DNA from 2 places in the Alkalihalobacterium alkalinitrilicum genome. Region 1 is predicted to be linked to the other one. Evidence: a T-box and tRNA genes for the amino acid it is inferred to sense, from the RefSeq annotation. Region 1 holds a T-box; the other holds one or more tRNA genes.
The links. A T-box is a leader RNA that pairs with one kind of tRNA and senses whether it is charged. The one in region 1 lies ahead of ileS (isoleucine--tRNA ligase), so its partner is inferred to be a tRNA-Ile.

Region 1 (12,155 bases):
CACCGTTTTGATGAGAGGTTTAGTGGTTTCTTAGTAAAAGGACATACTTCGCCCATAAATTTACTTCATTCCGCTTCCTTCTCAGCCTCACGGGACTGTAGTTAAAGGATCTATTTACTTGTTATCGTTATTATTCCACTGTTCGACAATAAAGTCAATCTGTTTTTTAGTATTACAAAAATTAAAACAATTCTTACATCTTATTGTCGTAACTCTTCAAGTAAGGTTACCATTTCTTGTGGAAGGGGTGCTTCAAATAAAAGGTTTTCTTTTGTCCGTGGATGTTCAAATCCTAAAACAGCTGCATGAAGAGCTTGCCCTTCAATATTCAATGTTTTTTTTGGACCGTATTTCGGATCACCCGCTATTGGAAAACCAATATATTTCATATGAACACGGATTTGATGTGTTCTTCCTGTTTCAAGTTCACATTGAACGTAAGTATAGTTGTCGAACCGCTCAAGAACTGTAAAGTGGGTAACAGCATCACGACCATCTTCAGTTACTGTCATGCTTTGACGATCTTTTTTGTCACGACCAATCGGCGCTTCAATTGTACCCACATCATGTGAAATCACACCATGAGCAATCGCTTTATATACTCTCTTTGTAGTTTTAGCTTTTAATTGGTTAACTAATGACTCATGTGCCCGATCGTTTTTAGCTACCATTAATAAACCTGATGTATCTTTATCAATTCGATGAACAATACCTGGACGAATAACACCGTTAATGCCTGATAAATCTTTACAATGATACATCAAACCATTTACTAAAGTACCTGAAGAATGCCCAGGTGCAGGATGAACAACCATCCCACGTGGTTTATTCACAACAATTACATCCTCATCTTCATATACGATCTCTAAATCAATCGGTTCTGGTTCCACTTCTAAAAGTTCAGGTTCTGGAATTTCTAATTCCAATTTGTCATTAAATTGGGCCTTATAATTGGTCTTTACGGTCTCACCATTAACGGTAATATTTCCTTCTTTAATCCATTGCTGAATTTGTGTTCGTGACCAATCAGGGTGAAAAGTGGTCATTAGTTTATCAATTCGTTCATTTGCTTGTTCTTCGGAAATCTTAAATTCAAATTGCTCCATCATTTTTTCCCCTTTGCTAGTCTTTCGTCGTTTATTATTTTAATGAAAATCAATGCTACACCAACACATAGGGCAGAATCAGCTACATTAAAAATAGGGAAATTGTATGTAAAAATAAATGTATCAATAAAGTCTACAACTTCGCCACGAAAAACCCTATCGATAAAATTACCAATGGCACCACCTAATATCAACCCTAAAGAAATCCCGAGCAACCAACTGCTCTTAGCTTCTTTTTGAATATAATACACGATGAAACCAACGACGATAACTGTAATAATATAGAAAAACCACATTTGTCCTTGGAGAATTCCAAAGGCCGCTCCTTGGTTACGATGGGATGTAAAATAAAGGAAATTTTCAATAAGTGAAATTCGTTCACCTATTTCCATCGATTGTACAACGATCCATTTCGTCCATTGGTCTAACAAGATAATTACTAGTGCAATAACATAATATAACCAAATCAAAATCATTTCCTCCATCTCATTATGCATACGTTAGCATTTTAGCATAAAATGATGAAAGTGTCTTTTTCTACTTGTTCAACTATGACTTATTTTTATTATTCACCATGTGAGGCTGACTCGAAGTGTCAACAATTCACATGGTGTTTTAGCCACTTCGACAATAGTCAGCTTCACTTATTGTAAATTATTTTTCGTTTAGATATTGATCATAATGAATGTTTCTTTGGAATTCGACGGAATCATCACCTTGATAACCATAAATATCAGTAGAAGCAAATGCTTCTAATTCCTCTACATAACCAACTAACTCCCCTGTACGATCTAATGAAGAATCTTCAAAAACCATACTGTTTTCATTAAAAGATGCAACCGATTGATAAGCGTCCTCAGCGTCAAATTCAGTTTCGTCATCCCGATTGTCAAAATTATACTTTTCAAAATTACCTAGCACATCTTCTTCTACTGGACGATGCTGTGCCAATTGACCATTTGAATGTTCAACAACAGTCCTTGCAGTTGGGTTAGCTTCTAAACGATCATAAGGGATTTGTTGACCCGTTACTTCACAAACTCCATATGAACCATTATCCATTTTATTTAACGCATATTCGACATCTTCCAATTCCTTTTCCAATTTTTCGTAAATGGCAATGTCTTTTTCACGTTCATATAAGTCAGTAGCAGTATCAGCTGGGTGATTATCATACTGTGACAACTCTCCTGTTGAGAAGCTTGATGTAACTGCTAAACCATAATAATCGGCTTCTTTCACTCTTTCCTTTAAGTTAGCTTGACGTTGTTCAAGTTCTCTTCTCAATTGATCATATTGTCCCATTCTTCTCCCCCTTTTTGTACAAGCCCTTTTACGATGAACATGTACCTCTTTAGTTTGACCAGAATGATTGTTGTTAGCCGAAACAACATTTGTTATGTCTGTAAAATAAAGAAGAGGTTGCTCCATAAAGTGTTAAACTTACCATTTAAAAATGGAGTTGTTTGACACTTTTGTATGGAACAACCTGAATTTAATTATCCATTGTAATTTTCTGTAACGATTGTTGCGCAAGAAGTACATAATGTTGGATGTTTTTCATTTTCTCCAACCGTTTTCGTAACCACCCAGCAACGTTCACACGTCTCTCCTTCAGCTTTATCAACGACAATAGCAAGATCATCATAAACATCGGCAAATGCAGGAGCCGCTTCTTTGTCACCGCCAATTACGGCTTGAGAAACGATAAACAATTTTTGTAAATCTACATTTTCAAATGTTTCCTTCAAATGGTTTGTTGGATATAAAACAATTTGTGCTGTTAATGATTTTCCAATTTTCTTTTCGTTTCTTGCATTTTCTAATGCTTTTAAAACATCATTACGAACATTCATGATACGATCCCACTTTTGAACAAGCTCTTCAACATTTGTAAATGTTTCTGGTTTAGGCAGATCTGTTAGTTGAACATTCTCCCCTTCTACACCAGGAATGTGTGGCCAAACTTCATCTGCAGTATGAGATAAGATTGGAGAAACAAGCTTGGCTAGTGCAACTACTGTTTCATACATTACGGTTTGAATAGAACGACGAGCATGACTATTCGGTGCATCAATATATAATGTATCTTTTGCCACATCCATATAGAAAGAACTTAACTCAACGGTACAGAAGTTATTTAATGCATGATAAACATTTGAGAACTGATACTGTTCATATCCTTTATTCACTTTACCAATTACATCATGTAATTTTACAAGCATATATTTATCGAGTTCAGGTAAGTCTTCAATTGATACAGAATCTGTCTCTGGATTAAATCCATTCAAGTTACCTAAAAGGAAACGGAACGTGTTTCTGATTTTTCTGTATACTTCAGAAACTTGTTTTAAAATATTATCAGATACACGGACATCTGCTTGATAGTCAACAGATGCAACCCATAAGCGAAGGATGTCTGCACCTAATTGTTTCATCACATCATTCGGAACAACGACATTTCCTAAAGATTTACTCATCTTACGTCCTTCACCATCTAAAGCAAACCCGTGACTTAAAACTCCTTTATATGGAGCTTTTCCAGAAACGGCTACACTTGTTGATAACGAAGAATTAAACCAACCACGATATTGATCTGACCCTTCAAGGTATAAGTCTGCAGGACGTTGTAAGTCATCTCGTTCTACAAGTACTGCTTGGTGGGATGAACCAGAATCAAACCACACATCCATAATATCCATTTCACGAGTAAACTTGCCGTTTGGACTATGAGAAGAAGTGAAACCTTCAGGTAGAAGTTGCTCAGTCTCCCATTCAAACCAAATATTCGATCCATGCTCTCTAAACAAAGTCGAAACATGATCAATAGTCTCATCGGTAATGATTGGTTCTCCGTCTTCGCCGTAAAAAATGGGAATCGGAACGCCCCATGCACGCTGTCGGGAAATACACCAATCACCTCGGTCACGGACCATGTTATATAAACGTGTTTCACCCCATGTTGGAATCCATTCTACTTCATTAATCGCTTGAAGCAATTCTTCTCGGAAATCTTTGATTGAGGCAAACCATTGCGCCGTTGCTCTAAAAATTACTGGCTTTTTCGTTCTCCAGTCGTGTGGGTACGAATGCGTAATAAACGAAAGCTTTAAAAGAGCACCTACTTCTGTTAATTTTTCAGTAATTGGTTTATTCGCTTCATCGTAAAAAACACCTTCAAACCCTTCTGCCTCACTTGTCATTACACCTTTATCATCCACAGGACATAATACGTCTAAATTATATTTTTGTCCGACGATATAGTCATCTTCCCCGTGGCCAGGTGCCGTATGTACACAACCTGTTCCTGCATCAAGCGTAACATGATCACCACACATCACGAGTGAATCACGATCATATATTGGATGTTTTGCAACGACAAATTCTAATTGCTCACCTTTAAATGTTTTCACTACATCGTAGTGTTCCCAGTCTAATTCTTTTACCAATGTTTCAAGTAATCCAGAAGCCACGACAAACTTATCTTGCTCGACTTGTACAACGCTATAATCAAGGTCAGGATGAACGGTAATACCAAGATTTGCTGGTATTGTCCAAGGTGTTGTCGTCCAGATGACAATTTTTTCATCACCTTCTAATAAGCCTTTACCATCTTTAATAGGAAATGCAACATAAATTGAAGGAGACCGCTTATCATGATACTCGATCTCAGCTTCTGCCAATGCAGACTCTGAAGAAGGAGACCAATACACTGGCTTTAAACCTTTATAGATATAACCTTTTTTTGCCATATCCCCAAAAACTTTTATTTGTTGAGCCTCATACTCTTTGTTTAACGTAATATAGGGATTTTCCCAATCTCCCCGAACACCTAGTCGTTTAAATTGTTCCCGTTGACGATCAATTTGCTCAAGAGCGTACTCTTCACAAAGTTTCCTAAAGTCAGCGACCGTCATTTCTTTACGTTTTACTTTTTTATTTTTTGTTAGTGCCGTTTCAATTGGAAGGCCGTGAGTATCCCAACCTGGAACATACGGTGCATGATACCCGCTCATTGATTTGTAACGAACAATCATATCTTTTAATACCTTATTTAAAGCATGTCCCATATGGATATCACCGTTCGCATATGGTGGTCCATCATGAAGGACAAATAATGGGCGCCCTTCTGTACGTTTTTGAACTTTTTCATAGATATTCATTTCATCCCATTTTTTTTGCATTTCTGGTTCACGATTTGGCAAGTTTCCACGCATTGGAAACTCCGTTTTAGGCATTAGTAATGTATCTTTATACTCCATGTTTGTTCCTCCTAATTATTATGTAAACAAGTAAAACAATATCAAACCGATAGCACCATATATGGACTAAAGCCTCCAGGTAAGATAAAGGAAACACGCAGGGTAGACGATGCGATGTTGACTTATCGTAGGAGGTGAGTGAAGTCGCTTTGGGCTAAAGGGAAGCTAGAAGACAGCAAAAAACCTTCTCGTCTTATAGGGACGAGAAGGTTACCCGTGGTACCACCCTATTGAATAAAAACATCAAATGTTATTACTCACTCATCATTCGTATCGTGAATGAATCGCTATAGCCTACTTGAATTACCGTTCGGTATAGAACTCAAGGGTGATCTTCCCATACCACTTCAATATCAGGCTTTCACCATCCCCGACTCGCTACATTGAAGTATGATAAAGTACTCTCCCTATCATAGTTTTGTACAATATTTTTAATTTTAGTAAACGATGAGAAAACGTACGGTCAGTTGAAAATGATACCGTTTTTTCATTCTCATCAAAAGTAGTCAAACTTTCTTAAAGTTTAAAATAAATTCATTTACTCGTCAAGAAAACGGTTATTCTACCGTTTCTTTTTCTAACGAGTTATCCACCTTTGTTAAGTCGTCCCAATCTTCTGTTTGGAGCATTTCCAATTGGGCTTCAACAAGCATTTTAAACCGAATACGATATACAGATGCTTGTTTCTTTAACTCTTCAATTTCCATCATTATTTTCCTTGATTTCGTCAAGGCATCATTAATAATTCGATCAGCATTTTTTTCTGCTTCCTTAACAATTAACTGTGCTTCTTTTTGAGCACTGCGACGAACCTCTTCAGCGGATTCTTGGGCAACTAAAATTGATTTATTTAATGTTTCTTCAATTTTATTAAAATGCTCTAGTTTCCCATCAAGGTCTTGAACTCGCTCAAACATTTCCTTCTTTTCCCGTAGTACAGCTTCGTAGTCTTTTATGATTTGGTCAAGAAACTCATTAACCTCATCTTCATCGTAACCACGGAATCCGCGAGTAAACTCTTTATTATGGATATCAAGCGGTGTTAAAGGCACGAACTCCACCTCCAAATCTAGTCGTAATAATTCTTAATATTTATTCGACAGGAAAAGCACTTTTCCTTCTTTTTCTATTATTAATTTATTTTTTTCTTCCAAAAACGATGCGGATTTTACCTTTTTTTGTAGAGCCAGCAATCGATAATAATTTACTTCTCCCAAAATTTCTTACAGATAAATAATCTCCTTCTTGAACTTGGAAAGCACCGTCTTCAATCGTTTTCCAATTAACCTTAACTAGTCCTCTGTCAATATAAAGAGAAGATTTAGTTCGTGAAATATTATATATGGCTGAAAGAAGTGTATCTAAACGCAAGGAAGAAATAGTGGTTGACTCTTCTGTCCACTCTTCAACGTTTTCTATAATATCTTCTTCATTAATAGGTACAATTTTAACTTTAGCTTGTCCAACTTTTTGTAGATTTAATTCAATAAAGCTAGCAACTTCATTTGCAACTAATACTTGAATAACTTCATCTGTTATAAGAATATCACCAAATTTTTCACGTTTCATACCTAAACCCATTATTGAACCAAGAATGTCTCGATGTTCTAATGTTATAAATTTTCTTGGATAACGTAGTTCAAACGCTTGAATCTGAAAGTCATTTTTAGCCAGTTCAAAATAAGAAGGAAACAGCATAGCACGTTTTCGTTCAGTACTAGAAGCGCCTCCCCAAAAGGAGAGGCTAATTTCTTCATCCTTACCAATAATAGTCTTTAAAATATCTTGCTCCCGCGGATCAAGAAAATCAGTTAATTTATAAGTATATTGAACAATAACGTCTTGCTTCCAATCTAACACTTGATCTACAAATATTCGTTCTTCAATACGAAAGTGCTGATAAATACTCATGCTACTCTAACACCACTTACATTCCAAATAACGCAGCAACCCCATATCGTGCAAATGATAAAGCAAAAATAGCTACAATTGGGGAAATATCAATCATCCCTAATGGAGGAATAAATTTTCTAAACGGTGCTAAGTATGGCTCGACGACTGAACCTAAAAACTGACCGATCGATGACTCTCTCGCATTAGGAAACCATGACATTAAAATATAAGCGATTATCATATAAGAATAAACCATGATTGCCAAATTTAGTAAAGCTCCAATTCCTTGCATTAACTAATCCACCACCATTCTAACGTTGTTCAAATCTTTCTTGGATCATTTCTGTAATTGAACCGGAAACGTCCACATTGTCTGGAGTACATAGGAATATTTGCATACCAAGTTTTTGAATGTCTCCCCCTATAGCATACACCGTTCCGCTTAAAAAATCGACAACCCGTTTTCCTTGGTCATTTGAAATTCGCTGTAAATTAATAATTACAGCTTTACGATTTTTTAAATGATCTGCTATGTCTTGAACTTCATCATACGTTCTAGGTTCAATTAGTATCACTTTGGCAGCCTTTTGGACACTTTGTAAGCTCACGATATTTTGACTTTTGGACTGTTTATCACCTCTTCGATATTGAGGCACTTCCTCCTGACTTGCTGCCACTTCTTCACTGTAGGACTCGTATTCTTGCGTATCTTCTTCTAGTTCAAAAAATCGTTTGAATCTCGATTTCATCCCCATTTCAAATCCTCCTTAAATCTCAACTTTTCTAACCGACAAGCGAAGAGCCGATGCGTAAAAAAGTAGCTCCTTCTTCTACTGCAACTATGTAATCATTGGACATTCCCATCGAAAGTTCTTCACATGGTGCATGTTGAAGTGCTAGGGCTTGTACATCTTGTTGTAATAATCGAAGTTGCTTGAATACAGGTCGTGTTTCTTCTGGGTCCTCTACAAATGGTGCCATTGTCATAAGGCCCACCACTTCAATTGCTGGATATTGTTCAAGATTTTTTACAAATGTGATGGCTTCTTTAGGATTAAGACCTGATTTTGATTCTTCTCCCGAAACATTTACTTGAACAAAACATTTTAATGGTTCTGATTTACTCCATCTTTTTTGAATTTCTTCTGCTAACGCTAACCGATCAAGAGAATGAAGGTAGTGAATTTTGCTGATAATCTTTTTTACTTTTTTTGACTGTAATGACCCAATAAAATGCCAATTGATTGCTCCAGTGATGGTTTCTTCTTTTTCAAGAATACCTTCAACTCGATTTTCACCGATATGGAAAATGCCTGAGTCAATTGCTTCTTGTGTTCTCTCGACAGTTACATATTTTGTAACCGCAATCAACTTTACTACATCAGGGTCTCGACCCGAACGTTGACAGGCTGCAATTATTTCATCTTCAATTTTTTGTAGATTTTCTTTAACTGTCAATCAAGCGTTCTCCTTTCTTTCTGGCTTAATCCACCCTTTAAACCGATATAGCTCATCATTCTCCCAGTTTTACCCTTTTCTTTTCGATGCGAAAAAAATAAGTTAGTATTACTAGCCGTGCAATACTGGCTCTTGATTATATTTTCTTTAGGAATTCCAGCACGAACAAGTATTTGTTCATTTAACGTTTTTAAATCTAGTAGATAATGTCCTGGTCTCGTTAATTGATACGGCCTTTCTTCGCCTTGAGGTAATACTTTGTTAACAGATTGTATTACATTTTGATCCACTTCATATTCGGTTTGACTAATAGATGGACCAATTGCAACTAATATTTCACTGGCGTTAATTCCCTCAATGTTTGTCCAGATCTCTACCATCTTCGAACCAATTTGACTAACGGTTCCTTTCCAGCCTGCATGAGCTAATCCAATCAATTGCTGTTTAGGTACATAAAAGTACAATGGGACACAGTCAGCATATAAACTCACAAGTAATATATTTTTTTCTCGAGTATATAACCCATCTACTCCTTTTATAGCTGTCTTTTGAGACTGTCCACCTTTTCCAACATCATTCCTCATAACTTTATTAATTTTTGCATCATGAACTTGTTCCCCAACTACCCACTGTTCTATAGGAATATTAAGCTTTCTTGCAACGTGTTCACGATTTTTTAATACAATAGTATCGTCATCAGCTACGTGAAGGCCAACATTTAAGGAGTGATATGGTGGTTGCCCTACCCCTCCAATTCGAGTTGTAAAACCTGCCGTTAAGTTTCTGTCATTCTTTTCCCATTCTGCTATCTTTAATAAATGGTGTTCCGTTTGGATAAACGGTTCATGGATCAAAAAATCACTTCCTATCCATGGATTTCATAATTTTCTCAACATAAACTGCCAAAATTTTGATTGTTTTTATCTATTTTAGCATATTTTTCATGCAAATAGTATGAAGTTTCGTGGTGTAATGCGATTTTTGCTAATTTTAACCTGATTGATAAGGCAGATATGGTTCTGGAACATGTACTAATATGACATCGTTTCCAATCTTAACGATGTTTCCCCAAGGTATTACAAACTCTTCTGTATCTCTATTGAAAAAACTCATCATTTTTCCAGTTCCATTTATAATGATGGCATCAATTTGACCTGTCGTTAAATTAATATCTAGATCCGTTAAATGGCCTAAACGTTTCCCATTTTCCATATTTACGATGTCTTTGGATTGTAAGTCAGATATTTTCATCATATTTAAGCCCACCTTCCTTCTTGACCACGCTGTATTACTTTATCTATATGATAAAACAACCAATAATATCTCTAAAATATTGAAAAGCGGAAGGCGCCTGATTAGCTCCGACATGCAAATGTTCTGGCTGGCGAAAGTCGCTCTTTGACTTTTGTCCTGACAGGTTATTTGAGCTCGAGGAGCTGGCGCCTGCAGCTAGACATAGAAAAGCGGAAGGCGCCTGATTAGCTCCGACATGCAAATGTTCTGGCTAGCGAAAGTTCGCTCCTTAACTTTTGTCCTGACAGGTTATTTGAGCTCGAGGAGCTGGCGCCTGCAGCTAGACATAGAAAAGCGAAAGTCCTACTCCTGCCCCCTTCTGGCATATTAAATCGCATGAAAAAGACCGAGCACATAAATTAATTTATGCCACTCAGTCTTTTATTTAGCTTTGTGCGTGTTTATTCATTTGTTGAATTGCTGCTTTTTCAAGTCTAGATACTTGAGCCTGAGAAATTCCAATTTCATCGGCTACTTCCATTTGTGTTTTCCCTTGGAAAAACCTCATATTTAAAATTAGCTTTTCCCTGTCGTTCAAGCGGATCATTGCCTCGCGCAAGGCAATTTCTTCAACCCAATTTACATCTTTTTGCTTATCATCACTAATTTGGTCCATCACATAAATTGGATCTCCACCGTCATTATAAATCGGTTCAAATAATGAAACTGGATCCTGAATAGCGTCCAAAGCGAAAACAACATCCTCCTTTGGAACATCAAGCACCTTCGAAATCTCTTGCACCGTCGGCTCTCGGTCTCGGTTCTTTTCAGCCATTAACTGATCTCGAACTTGTAACGCTTTATAAGCAATATCACGTAAAGACCTAGATACTCGAATAGGATTATTATCTCTTAAGTACCTTCTTATTTCACCGATGATCATAGGGACAGCATATGTAGAGAACTTTACATTTTGGCCTAAATCAAAGTTATCAATTGATTTCATTAACCCGATACAACCAACCTGAAAGAGATCGTCTACATATTCACCACGGTTATTAAAGCGTTGGATTACGCTTAGGACAAGACGAAGATTACCATTGACTAACTTCTCACGGGCACTAATATCACCACTTTGCATTTGTGTAAATAATTCGCGCATTTCCTTGTTCGTCAGTACAGGTAATTTCGCTGTGTCAACTCCACAAATTTCAACCTTATTTCGTGTCAATTCTTTCCCTCCCAACAGGAGAATGATGTTCATGTAAAGTATCTCCTTGAGAGGGAAAAATATGCACGATAACTCTTTAGTTAATTTTGAATAAAAACGAATGAGTTCATGGTATAACTACGTTGCTGAGCAATAAAATATTTTTTTTCGAACTTACACCATTTTATTAAATTCTTTTCTTAACCGCTTAATGATGCGTTTTTCTAAACGTGATATATATGATTGTGATATCCCGAGTAAATCGGCTACATCTTTTTGTGTCTTTTCTTCATCACCCGCTAAACCAAAACGAAGTTCCATAATTTGTTTTTCTCGATCATTTAAAGTGTGCAAAGCTTTAACTAACAATTTTCGATCGACTTTTTCTTCAATACCTTTTGTAATAATATCATCTTCTGTTCCGAGAACATCTGATAATAATAACTCATTTCCATCCCAGTCAATATTCAGAGGTTCATCGAAAGAAACTTCTGAACGAATTTTATTATTACGACGTAAATACATCAAAATTTCATTTTCTATACAGCGTGAAGCATATGTTGCTAATTTGATCTTTTTTTCGGGATTAAATGTATTCACTGCCTTAATAAGACCAATTGTTCCAATACTAATTAAGTCCTCAATATTAATTCCTGTATTTTCAAATTTACGGGCAATATAGACGACAAGCCTTAAATTTCGTTCAATAAGCATCGCTCGAACCGCTTTATCCCCTGTAGGTAATTTGCTTAACAAGTGTGCTTCCTCTTCTTTAGATAAAGGTGGAGGTAGTGCTTCACTTCCACCTATGTAATATATTTCATCTGGTTTCATTCCTAAGCGATATAAAATTCTTTGCCACATCAATGTAAACTTCAACTTTAGCATGTTATTGCCTCCTCAATAAAGTGAAACTAAGCTAATTTTTTCCCTTGTCCTGCAACAAGCATCTTCGGATGAACAATACATTGATAGTCTCCGTCATTTGATAGT
Region 2 (12,155 bases), 2.8 Mb from region 1:
TACAGCAGTAACCTCTTCTGTCGGAATTCATGAAAGGGGTTTAGTGGTTTCTTTATATTCAATGATCCGATTTTTAGGAGTTGCTTTTGGGCCGATTACGTTTAGTGTTTTTATGAACGAACCGATGGAGTTGTTTTTTCTATCCTTTTTTTTCGTAGGGGTATCATTTGTTATCCTTATTTCTTCTTGGACATGCATACCGATTTTAAAGGAGTGTAATCCCACAATATGAAAAAGATGGGGGGACTTTAAAGTTTTACATAAATAATTAGGACAAAAGTCACTTTTCATTTCCCTCGAAAAATAGTTTTCTTAAGGTTAGAATGTTGTTTTTTATACTTTTAGGAAAGTGAAATTTATTAAAAGATTAAAGTATAAGAATGACATCGATTATCGCCTCTTTTGGTGATAAGTCATGTTTTCTAATTGAGGCTTTCAAAGGAGATGGGTTATATGAAATTGATGAAGCAGAAATTTCTTCCATTGTTATTAATTCTATCATTACTTTTACCAAGTATTGTCGTTGCTGATGCAGCGCCAGGAGATATGATTGTAACGTTAGGAGAGGATTTAACAGCAGAACAGCGTCAAAGTCTTTTAAATGAAATGGGTGCTCCAGCAGATGTAGAAATTATATATGTAACAAATGAAGAGGAACATCAGTATTTAGGTAACTATGTAAATGCTCGGCAAATAGGCACGCGTGCCATCTCTTCTTCTATGATTACATTAACAGAATCAGGATCTGGTTTAAATATTGAAACAAATAATATTAGCTGGGTCTCTGAAGGGATGTATGCGAATGCTCTTGTAACAGCAGGAGTAAAGGATGCTGATATTTATGTAACGGCGCCTTTTGAAGTATCAGGTACAGCGGGATTAACTGGAATTATTAAAGCTTATGAAATTACAGCAGAAATTGACATTCCAGAAGAGCAGAAGCAAATTGCTAACGAAGAAATGGTTAGAACAGGTAAGCTTGCGGAAAGTATTGGAATGGAAGAAGCAACAGAGTTAATGAATCGTATTAAAGAGGAAATCGCTAAAAACCCAGTAGAGACAGAAGATGATCTTCGTGCACTAATTCAACGAGTGGCTCAAGAGTTGGGTGTTACTTTAACAGATGAGGAGTTAAATGGCCTTGTTTCTCTATTTATGCGAATAAAAGATTTAAATATTGATTGGAATCAAGTACAAAATCAAATTGGAAAAATTCGAGACAATTTAGGTGATTTTCTAAATCGTGAAGATACTCAATCATTTATTGCTTCGATGTTAGATGTCCTTAATCGTTTTATTGATGCAATTAAAGGGTTATTTAGATAAAGAGTGGCTGACTCATTAGTGTCTACTTCCTCCGACCGATACCAACATGTGCTACTGAATAAGTAGTAACAACGAATTGTGGGGAGGGGTAGAAACTTTCAAATTGAGTCAGCCTCCTCTTTTTAATTAGAACCTCCTTAAGTAGTATGTAATTTGCTTTCACTTTTGGTACAATTTTAAATGAGTAGTGACTTTGTTTTAATGTTTGAAAAGGCATTAGAAGTAATAGGTTGTTGTTGCTGTAGTGTGGTTTGTGCAGGTTTTGTTTGGTTAGTAGCTTTTTTATTAGTGTTTTTCATATTTTCACCTCAAAAATAGTTTAACCAAAAATTGAAATGAAACTTCTTTTATTTTTGTACGTATATTTAAGTGATTGGGGGGGTTGAGATTAATGGATATACTTAATATTGCTAGTATGGGCTTTCTCGTTGTTTTTTTAGGGACTCTGTTCTTATTTGGTGAACTGCTTGTAAAGTCCAAAGGTATTTTCGGTATTCTAGGTATTGGTATTATGGCTGTTTATTTTTCACATCATTTAGGTGGTGGTGAAACAGGAATTTGGGTCATCTTATTGTACATTACTGGTCTTGTATTAATTGTAGTCGATGGAAAAGTCATCAGTGACGGAACCATTGCGCTTCTTGGGATCGTATTAATGATATTAGGATTAGCTGTTCCTGCACCGAGCTTTGTATACGGGGCGTTAGTGGCAATGGGCTTAGTTCTTGGTGCTGCTGCTTCGCTACTTTTTCTTAAAGTATTTCCATCTCGAAAACTATGGTCAAAAATGACGTTAAGAGATCGATTAACTGGGGAACTTGGATATAATTCAATTAATGATAATTATAAAGATTTGGTAGGAAAAAGAGGGAAAGCGGTTACTCCTTTTCGTCCTATTGGAACGATTGAAGTAGAAGGAAAGCAATATAGTGCAACAAGTGAAAATAATTGGTTAACAGAAGGTACGATGATTGAAGTTATTTCAGTGGACGGTACTCGAATTGTCGTAAAAAAAGTAGAAAGTGAATAATAATTAATTCTTAACGAAAAATTTATATTTCGTTAACACTCCAGTGTCATAATCTGATTTAGGTTGACACGAGGGGTGTGAAATTTGAAGAAAAAGAAGAGAGAAAAGTTAAAAGATATCCAAAAAAAAGAGCCATTTTTACAGAAATTTTCGTTACGTACACGATTATTAATTATTTTTTTAACAGTTATTGTTATTTCAACAGGATTAATTGGGCTAATTAGTTATCACCAAGCAAAAGAACTTATCATCGTGACAAATGAAAACAGGTTGAAAAGGGAGATAAAAGTTGTAAAAGAAATGGCAGAGTACTTGAAGCTGTCTTATATTTCTGATGAAGAGCGTTTTAACAAACAGTTTGAGTATGGTGTAAGAGGTCAAGCTGTGGAATTAATTCAAGAAGGGTTGAATGGTGACTTCTTTACGATAGATGATACTGGCACGGTATCACCGTTTAATGTCAGTCGTCATACGACCATTGTTTTTCCTGAACAAGTAATAGAAGAAATACTTGATCAAGGAAATGGGTTAATTTATACGACTATAAATGATTTTGAATATGCATTAGCTTTTGATTTTGTGCAGGATATTCGAAAAACTGTAATCATTGTAGTACCAAGCAATAACTATTTACATAAAATCTATCAATTGGGGAGATTTATTCAATATGCAGTGGTTGTTAGTATTATGGTTGGTTCCATTATAATTTTTTTCGTTGTTCGTACTATTACCCTTCCGTTAACCGCTCTTCGTGCTGTGATGAGGAAAGTAAGAACGGGCGATTTAAGTCAAAGTCTAAACCATAAAACAACTACACCAGAAATTGTTTCTTTAATAAAAAGTTATAACCAAATGATTGAACAAATGAATACAATGATTGATGGAGTGAAAAAGACCACTGATAGGCTCTTTCAGCGAAGTAGTGACCTTGATCATTCTTCTAATATTGTGCAAGATACAAACAGTCAGTTATTAGAAGCTATTCGTGTAGTCGGTCAAGGTGCTGAGCAAACTGCAGTTAGTTCGGATGAAAATACCATGACTTTTCAAAAAATGAAACAAAATATTACACATGCAATACAACAAGTAGAAGTTGTTAATATTAGTTCAAAGGAAATGAATGATCATGCCCAGATAGGAAAGCAACAGATTGGTGATATGTTATTATCTATGGAAGAGTTACATGGTGAATTTATTGCTATTCATGAAACCATTTCAAAAGTTAAAGAAGAATCGCAAGAGATTAGCGGAATTGTTGAACTAATAAAACAAATATCGGAGCAGACAAAACTTCTTGCCTTAAATGCAACAATAGAAGCAGCGAGAGCAGGGGAAGCAGGAAAAGGATTTGCAATTGTTGCTACAGAAGTGAGGAGACTTGCTGAACAAGCAACAACTGCAACTGTTAAAATTACTAAAGCGATACAGTCGATGAATTTCACTTCCGAAAATGCAGCCAATGAGTTTAATTCGATTTTACAAAAAGTAGATAAGCATACGGATGTAGCCCATCATTCAAATGAAGTCTTTCATTTTTTATTAACAAAGATTTTAGATACTAATGTAAAACTAAACGAAATGAAGCAGGGGTTAGCATCACTTGGTGAAGTATTGCCAGACATGGAGAAAGCTTCGGTAAGTTTTACGAGTATATCCCAAGAAACCCTTGCAAGTACAGAAGAAATGACAGCGATTTCTAATCAACAATTGTTACAGTCAAAGGAAAACTACACAATATCAAAAGAATTATACCAAACTTCAAAAAGTCTTCAGGAATTAACTTCGGGTTTTCAAGTAAAAAAAAATAAAGAAAAATAAGGGAGAGGCAGAATTTGTTCTGCCTCTTTAATCGTTACTCAGTTGTTGGAGGGGAGGAGATGTCGGCACTATTTCGTGGGGTTGGTTTAGGAACATATTGCAGCACACGGTATAACATGAATATAGCAATAGCCCAGTAAAAGAACATTGAAAATGGAATAAAGATACCGAACGATTCTGTTAATGCAAAGAAGGCTGTTGGTAATGTAACGGTATAGGCCGATAATATCCATAAGTGTCGATATTTTAGGTTCAGTCCCGCTTTATTCTTAAATACTAATCCAATTAATGCTAATACTGTAATTCCAATAAATTTTAGAGCCGTAATGAAAATGTACAATAATAATAATATAATGCTTAAAATGATAGGAAGGACATCAGCAATACTAGTAACTAAACTGCTTATTTCCGCTTTCGTTAGGTTCAAGTTACCGAAATCACGATATCGAATAGTTTCCGCGATACCGTCAGTCATTATTACTGCTTCACGTTCAAGTAGAGCTAAGCCATTATCGTATTGATAAATATCATTAACAGTCAGCTCACCAGTCGAATCGAGAATGAAGAAATTACTTTCATCTCCGTCTATGTAAGGAGATGAAAAATCTGAAGTTAGAACACCGTTTTGTAAAGCAAAATCGGGAATTTCTTCTTGTAACGATGTAGCTAAATAATTAACTCCTTGGTAAGTAGTCGTAGATATGCTAACTGCGTTCGGTATTGAAATAATAGCCATTAGTAAAAACACATAAAATATCGTTTTACCGATGCCTTGAAAACGAAATATGGCAATATCTTTAGGTGAATATAAACTTCTTATAAGCTGTTTGAAAATGTTCATGTATTTGAGTCTACTCCTTTTCCTTTTGTAGCACCACCAATGTACATTTTACAAGATATGTAATAATGCTACAAGATATGTTCTGTTTCAATTAAGTGAACGGTTTTTTTGGATCATATCTCTTGTCATAACTTGGACTTTATGATATATTACTCTTCGTTACTACATTTTTACCGTTTATTATAAACATCGATAAACGGTATTGACTTAAAATGATGAATTGATATATAATAATTCTTGTCTTTATTATTCCACAGTAGCTCAGTTGGTAGAGCAATCGGCTGTTAACCGATCGGTCGCAGGTTCGAGTCCTGCCTGTGGAGCCAAGTTATTGTGGCGGTGTAGCTCAGCTGGCTAGAGCGTACGGTTCATACCCGTGAGGTCGTGGGTTCGACTCCCTCCGCCGCTACCAATTTACTTAATTTAATAAAATGGCGGTTGTGGCGAAGTGGTTAACGCACCGGATTGTGGTTCCGGCATTCGTGGGTTCGATTCCCATCAGCCGCCCCATTTATGGACCCTTAGCTCAGTTGGTCAGAGCGGTCGGCTCATAACCGATTGGTCGTAGGTTCGAGTCCTACAGGGTCCACCATTTAAATGATATTAGAAATAGAAACTAAAGTTTTTACACGGAGGAATACCCAAGTCCGGCTGAAGGGATCGGTCTTGAAAACCGACAGGCGGGTTAAACCGCGCGGGGGTTCGAATCCCTCTTCCTCCGCCATATTATACATATTAAAGCTTATGATTGAATGATGAATTCAATCATAAGCTTTTCTTTATATTTGGATATCTTTTAGGAATATCCACGTGATTGCGCCTAAGGCAATACAATAAATTGCAAAGTATGTGAGTTTCGCTTGATTTAACATTTGGATGAGCCACTTAATTCCTATAATTGCAAAAATAAATGAGGCGATACAGGCGATTGCGAGTTCAAAACCTATCCCTGAAAATGTCTCTGTAGTTAATTCAGGAATTTTTAAAATGGTAATTCCTAAAATAACCGGAATTGATAACAGAAATGAGTATCGAACAGCTGTTTTTTTATCCAAACCACACCAGAGGGACACGATTAATGTACTACCTGCCCTTGAAATTCCTGGTATAACAGCGAGGGCTTGACCAAAGCCGATTATAATGCAATCTTTCCAATTCATATCTTTTACCGTTCGTGTTCCAACATTAATTCCATGTTCAATTAGGATTAAAAAGAGTCCAGTTACAATTAGTGATGCACCGATAGTTGAGGAATGAGTCATGTTCGTTCCTATTATCCCTTCAATTCCCTTTCCGACTCCCATCGTAATTAAAGTCGCACCTACGATTAACCATGCAAATCGATAGTTTGCCTGCGCTTTCTGATCCTTTGTTAAGAGGTATGATAAAAAGTCTTTAATAATATCCAATAGATCTCTCCAAAAAAAACAGATAACCGCTAGTAAAGATGCTGCGTGAAGAATGACTTCGAATGTTAAATTACTCGTAGAAATTTGAATTCCTAATATCTTCTCAGCGATTACTAAATGTGCAGAACTAGAGATAGGAAGAAACTCAGATATCCCTTGGATCATCCCTAATAATAATGCTTCAACCCAGTTCAATAATACACCCCCTTAATATATACGTAATTCACAATATGGGGTTTGTCCGGTAAATATGTATATTTTGATTACTATTTTTGAAATAAGGGTACAGTATAAAGTGGATTAAATAAGAATGCGGTTAAATACAAGATACATATCAATTGCAAGATCAAGTTTTTTCTGATAATGTAATTATTGAGCAACTTAGTAAACATTTCTGTTGCTTAAATATATTAACTGTATAGTATTATTTTTCCAAATTAAATTTTAAAAATATCTAGGAGGAAATGAAAAATGGCAAAATATGAATTACCTGCATTACCTTATGCTGCAAATGCTTTAGAACCACATATTGATGAGCAAACAATGAATATCCATCATGGAAAACATCACAACACATATGTAACAAACTTAAACAATGCGTTAGAAGGTCAAGATGAGCTATCAAGCAAATCAATTGAAGACCTAATTAGCAACTTAGATGCTATCCCAGAAAATATTCGTACAGCAGTTAGAAACAATGGTGGAGGACATGCTAACCACTCATTATTCTGGACTTTATTAAGCCCGAACGGTGGCGGGGAGCCTACTGGTGACTTAGCAGCAGCTATCAACAGTAAATTCGGAAGCCTTGACAGCTTCAAAGAAGAGTTTGCTAAAGCTGGAGCTACTCGTTTCGGTTCAGGTTGGGCTTGGCTAGTTGTTAACAATGGAGAGCTTGAAGTGATGAGCACTGCTAACCAAGATTCACCAATCATGGAAGGTAAAACTCCAATTCTAGGCTTAGACGTGTGGGAGCATGCGTATTACTTAAATTACCAAAATCGTCGTCCAGACTACATAAATGCATTTTGGAATGTAGTAAACTGGGATGAAGTAGCGAAGCTTTATAGCCAAGCTAAATAATATAAGTGAAACACCGTTGGCCGATGGGGTAACGGTGTTTTTTATATTTGAAAGAACCTTCTAAAGCAATCGGTTACTCAGTTCACTAGAATTTGTTGCATAACGCCTATGCAAAATCGCCAAACTACACATAAGGTGGTGTAGTGACGGCATGAAAATGTTGCAAAAATTAGTCGGGGATGTGGAAGTAAATCGAGATTTAGTATTGTTATTAACAATAGGTGGATTATATGCACTAAGTATTGCGTTATCCAACACGTTTGTAAATGTTTATCTATGGAAGCAGTCTGGAGAATTTCTTGATATTGCACTTTATAATTTATCATCCGTTGTCATGCAGCCGATTACATTTATTCTTGCTGGAAGGTGGGCAAAAAAAATTGATCGTGTTATCGTGCTGCGGTTAGGAGTTAGCTTCCTATCCGTTTTCTTCTTTACTGTTCTTTTTTTAGGTGAAAATGCAGCACAGTATTTGATTTTATTAGGGTCATTATTAGGAATCGGTTTTGGCTTTTACTGGTTAGCTTTTAATGTCTTAACATTTGAAATTACAGAACCTGAGACTAGAGATTTTTTCAATGGTTTTTTAGGCTTGTTAACGTCTTTTGCTGGGATGATTGGTCCTATTTTAGCAGGGTTTATTATAACAAGAATGGAAAAGCTTATTGGTTATAAAATAATTTTTGGCATATCGTTAAGTTTATTTGTTATTGCAGTTATCACTAGTTTATTTCTCAAGCGAAGACCAGCTTCAGGAAGTTTCTCTTTTCTTACGGTATTAAAAGAGAGAAAGCGAAACGATAATTGGAGGCATGTTCTTCACGCCCATTTTTTTCAAGGGTTAAGAGAAGGGACATTTGTTTTTGTAATAGTTGTATGGGTGTATATTGCTACTGGTAGTGAACTTGCTATAGGTACGTATGGGTTGGTCGCTTCAGCGGTTTCTTTTGTGTGTTATTATTTAGCTACACGTCTCATGAAGCCATCCTTTCGAAAGAAGGCAATTTTGCTTGGTGGTACCATTTTGTACTTAGCGATTTTTATTATTATTACGGATTTAAATTTTACAAGGCTCATAATGTACGCTGTGGTTATTTCAATTGCCTATCCAATGTTACTCGTTCCGTATGTATCTTTAACTTACGATGTGATTGGTAAAGGATGGAAGGCAGCTGAAATGCGTGTAGAATATATTGTCGTTCGTGAATTATTTTTAAATTCAGGGAGGATTGCTTCAGTACTTGCCTTTATATTAACTATTACGATCTTTAATGAAGAACATGGAATACCAGGGCTATTTCTAATTTTAGGTGCAGGTCACTTATTAATTTATTTCTTTATTAGAAAAGTGAAAATCCCTCTTAATAAAGGTGGAGAAACTTATAGTTTCTCTCGCCAACAAAAGGGCGAAGGAGATAGTGGGGGTACGAGTGTTTAAATTTGTTAAAAAGTATGGGAAAATAAATCTAAACTTTTAAAATAACATTTTAATATGATATAATAGTTATACAAACATAAACATCAAACCTGCCGTGTTAGTTAGCTTCTACTTGTTTCGAACCGTGGATTTAAAAAGGGAGTTCTATATTTAACATTGCACAACATGCCTAAATATTAGGACGTTGGAAAATGTTTTGCGAACACCCACCTACGAGTGTAGGTTCTTGAAACAATAGGGCAACGGCATTCGCGGGTTTTCTATTTCAAAAAATAACAAGAGGCTGACTCATAAGTGTCTAAGCTCATCTTCAAGGTGCCTGACATTTTATTCTGAGTTGGCTTCTATTTTCATGTACAATAATGAAGTTTATTCTATAGAGAGGAAATAAAAATGACAAATCAAAAAAAGAAAAAGAACCATGTCCCAGCGCGGTTAAATTTACTATTCTTTGCGGTATTTATTCTATTCTCTGCTCTTATCCTAAGGTTAGGTGTCGTTCAAATCGTTCAAGGGGAAGATTTTACGAGAGAATTAGAACGGACGAGTAATGTCACTACAAGGATTGATGCTCCAAGAGGCTTAATGTATGACCGTTATGGGAATATCGTAGTTGATAATGAATTAGAATTATCTCTTACGTATACTCAGCCACCGCGTCCATCAGAACGAGAAAAATTAGAAGTCGCTCAAAAATTGTCTCATTTAATTGAATTAGAAACATCTAATATTACAGAACGGGATATGAAAGATTTTTGGATACTGACGAGGCGTGAACAAGCACTAGACAAAGTTAGTGTAGACGAGCGAAAGAGTTTAGACAATTCAGAGGAATATGAATTAACTTTAAAGCGGATTACGGATGAAGACTTCTCTGAAATAACTGAAGAAGAAAAGAAAGTATTAGCAATTAAACGTGAAATGGACCGTGGGTATGCACTTGCGCCACAAAGAATTAAACAAGGAATAACGACAGAAGAAGCTCATTCGATCATTGAGCATCTTGCAGAATTACCAGGTGTTGATATTTTACCAGATGCCACAAGAAAATATGTCTATGAAAATACGTTCAAAAGCTTCTTTGGACGAACAGGGTCGATTCCAAAAGAAAGCTTGGACTTTTATTTATCAAGAGGCTACGACAGGTCTGATATCGTTGGAACGAGTTTTCTTGAGCTTCAGTATGAACAGGCGCTTAGAGGCCAAAAAGCTGTGGTCGAAAATATTACAAGTCGTGGTTCAGTAGTTGGTACAGCAATTGAAAAATTAGGACAAAGAGGAAATGACCTTGTCCTGACGGTGGACATGGAGTTGCAAATAGGAGTTGAGGACATCCTTCGTAGAGAAGTGGAAGGAAATCGTGGGGCCTATTTACGTGATCCGGCTGCTTATGTTGTGATGATGGATCCGAAAACGGGAGACATTTATGCAATGGCTGGTTATGAAGGAAATGATTTTGATCATTTTGGTGTTGTCAATAAGTCTTTTGAGATGGGCTCTACTATCAAAGGAGCTACTGTATTAGCAGGTTTACATTCGGGGGTAATTAATCCTAATTCAATTATACATGATGCACCGATTCGAGTGGGCGGAGAGACGAAGCGTTCTGTCGCTACTATGGGGAATATCAATAGTACTACAGCATTAGAAAGGTCATCGAACGTTTATATGTTTCATATAGTGATGAGAATGGCAGGGTTTAATTATAGTTCGCAATGTTGTTGGAACGACTTAGCTGGATCTTATGGAGATTTTAGAAGTTATTTAAATCAATTCGGCCTTGGAGTTGAAACAGGAATTGATTTACCTTCTGAAGGGTTAGGGGTTAATGGTGGCGTTCAACAACCAGGTAACTTACTTGACTTTGCAATCGGACAGTTCGATACGTATACGCCACTTCAATTAGCTCAATATGTTGCAACGATTGCAAATGATGGATATCGTATGAAACCACAACTTGTAAAAGAAATAAGGGAACCAGGTTCATCAAAAGAAGAACTAGGTCGAGTTGTCAATCAATTTCAACCATCTGTTATGAATCGTGTCGAAATGAGCGATGAACATATTCGACATGTTCAGAGAGGATTTAGGCAAGTTATCGTAGGATCAAGAGGTACAGGTCGAGCTCTTGCCAATAAACCTTATCAACTAGCAGGGAAAACAGGTACCGCCCAGGTTTTAAATAATAGGGGGAATAACCAAACGTTTGTAGCTTATGCTCCTTATGATGATCCGAAAGTGGCTGTTGCTGTTGTTGTACCAAATATGAATAGAAATTCGAGTGCAACAATTTCCAGAAACATACTTAGTGGTGTAATGGATAAATTCTTTGAGTTAGAAGAAAGACGTCAAAGCCCATCGGTAAATACTCCAGCAGTGGATGAAGACGAAGAAAATAATGATTAATAGTTATGAGAAAGAGGCTGACAGAATGTTGTTAGCCTCTTTCTCATAAAAAAGTTTATTGTGTAATTTCTAACGCAATTTCTTCGATCGTCATCGTACTGTTTAATTCGAATTCTCCAGCTTTAATATGATGGGTGAGATCATTGTCTCGTAAAAATTCTAAAAATGCATCGGTGTTTTCTAAAACATTTACTTTTTCTAAGTAATTCGCAACTTCTGTACTGCTCATTCCGCTTTGAATTTCGATAATTGTATAATGAATCGTATGAGGTTGTTGCTCCAGTTCCATATCTTCGTCGTCTTTTGAAGTAGCTTCGTCTTTGCCTTTTAATAAAAGTTGATATTCATCCTCTTCTAAAATAATAAAGCCTTGGTCCTTTAAAATATCCATCATTTCTTCACTACTTAACTCTATTTCTGGTATTTCCATATCTTCTTGTTCAATTTCAGCTTGTGTTGTTTGAAAAAAGTACATAAAGGCAAAAATACTGGTAGCTAGAATAATGCCTGCTGCTATTCCTTGAACTGTCTTTTTCGTCATTTTATCCCTCGTTTCTACTGTCCATCTTTACGTTGATAAGAAGCAATCAATCCTAAGACTTCATTTTCTGAAAGGGTTGTTAATTCTGCAATCTTCTCTATAGAATAACCAGCTTCGTAATAGGAAGCTACTTCGTTTATAAGTCCACTTGTTGTGTTTTTTTTCATTGTTTGATTAAGAAATGTGTCTTCGCTTCCAGACAATAGTTCTTCTTCTAAAATCGTTATCTTTTTTTTGAGTTGATAAATTTCTTGCATGAAAGT

Region 2: it has a tRNA-Ile gene. The T-box ahead of ileS (isoleucine--tRNA ligase) is inferred to sense a tRNA for this amino acid. The anticodon was not compared.

Annotation. Positions count from the first base shown of each region.
Region 1 covers NZ_KV917368.1:5,351,236-5,363,390, reverse strand. The annotation lists gene BK574_RS25995 (RluA family pseudouridine synthase) at 201-1,106, opposite strand; gene lspA (signal peptidase II) at 1,106-1,573, opposite strand; gene BK574_RS25985 (TraR/DksA C4-type zinc finger protein) at 1,761-2,411, opposite strand; gene ileS (isoleucine--tRNA ligase) at 2,606-5,368, opposite strand; T-box leader at 5,563-5,791, opposite strand; gene BK574_RS25975 (DivIVA domain-containing protein) at 5,926-6,420, opposite strand; gene BK574_RS25970 (YlmH family RNA-binding protein) at 6,506-7,279, opposite strand; gene BK574_RS25965 (YggT family protein) at 7,296-7,553, opposite strand; gene BK574_RS25960 (cell division protein SepF) at 7,573-8,016, opposite strand; gene BK574_RS25955 (YggS family pyridoxal phosphate-dependent enzyme) at 8,045-8,719, opposite strand; gene pgeF (peptidoglycan editing factor PgeF) at 8,716-9,573, opposite strand; gene BK574_RS25945 (YlmC/YmxH family sporulation protein) at 9,710-9,973, opposite strand; gene sigG (RNA polymerase sporulation sigma factor SigG) at 10,398-11,216, opposite strand; gene sigE (RNA polymerase sporulation sigma factor SigE) at 11,337-12,050, opposite strand; gene spoIIGA (sigma-E processing peptidase SpoIIGA) at 12,077-12,155, opposite strand, start outside.
Region 2 covers NZ_KV917368.1:2,593,788-2,605,942, reverse strand. The annotation lists gene BK574_RS12490 (MFS transporter) at 1-232, shown strand, start outside; gene BK574_RS12485 (DUF1002 domain-containing protein) at 454-1,326, shown strand; gene BK574_RS12480 (NfeD family protein) at 1,718-2,356, shown strand; gene BK574_RS12475 (methyl-accepting chemotaxis protein) at 2,441-4,174, shown strand; gene BK574_RS12470 (DUF1189 domain-containing protein) at 4,209-5,015, opposite strand; tRNA gene BK574_RS12465 (tRNA-Asn) at 5,266-5,341, shown strand; tRNA gene BK574_RS12460 (tRNA-Met) at 5,351-5,427, shown strand; tRNA gene BK574_RS12455 (tRNA-His) at 5,450-5,525, shown strand; tRNA gene BK574_RS12450 (tRNA-Ile) at 5,531-5,607, shown strand; tRNA gene BK574_RS12445 (tRNA-Ser) at 5,647-5,739, shown strand; gene BK574_RS12440 (undecaprenyl-diphosphate phosphatase) at 5,795-6,619, opposite strand; gene BK574_RS12435 (superoxide dismutase) at 6,896-7,507, shown strand; gene BK574_RS12430 (MFS transporter) at 7,659-8,945, shown strand; RNA gene ssrS (6S RNA) at 9,029-9,207, shown strand; gene BK574_RS12420 (peptidoglycan D,D-transpeptidase FtsI family protein) at 9,339-11,351, shown strand; gene BK574_RS12415 (hypothetical protein) at 11,407-11,892, opposite strand; gene BK574_RS12410 (hypothetical protein) at 11,907-12,155, opposite strand, start outside.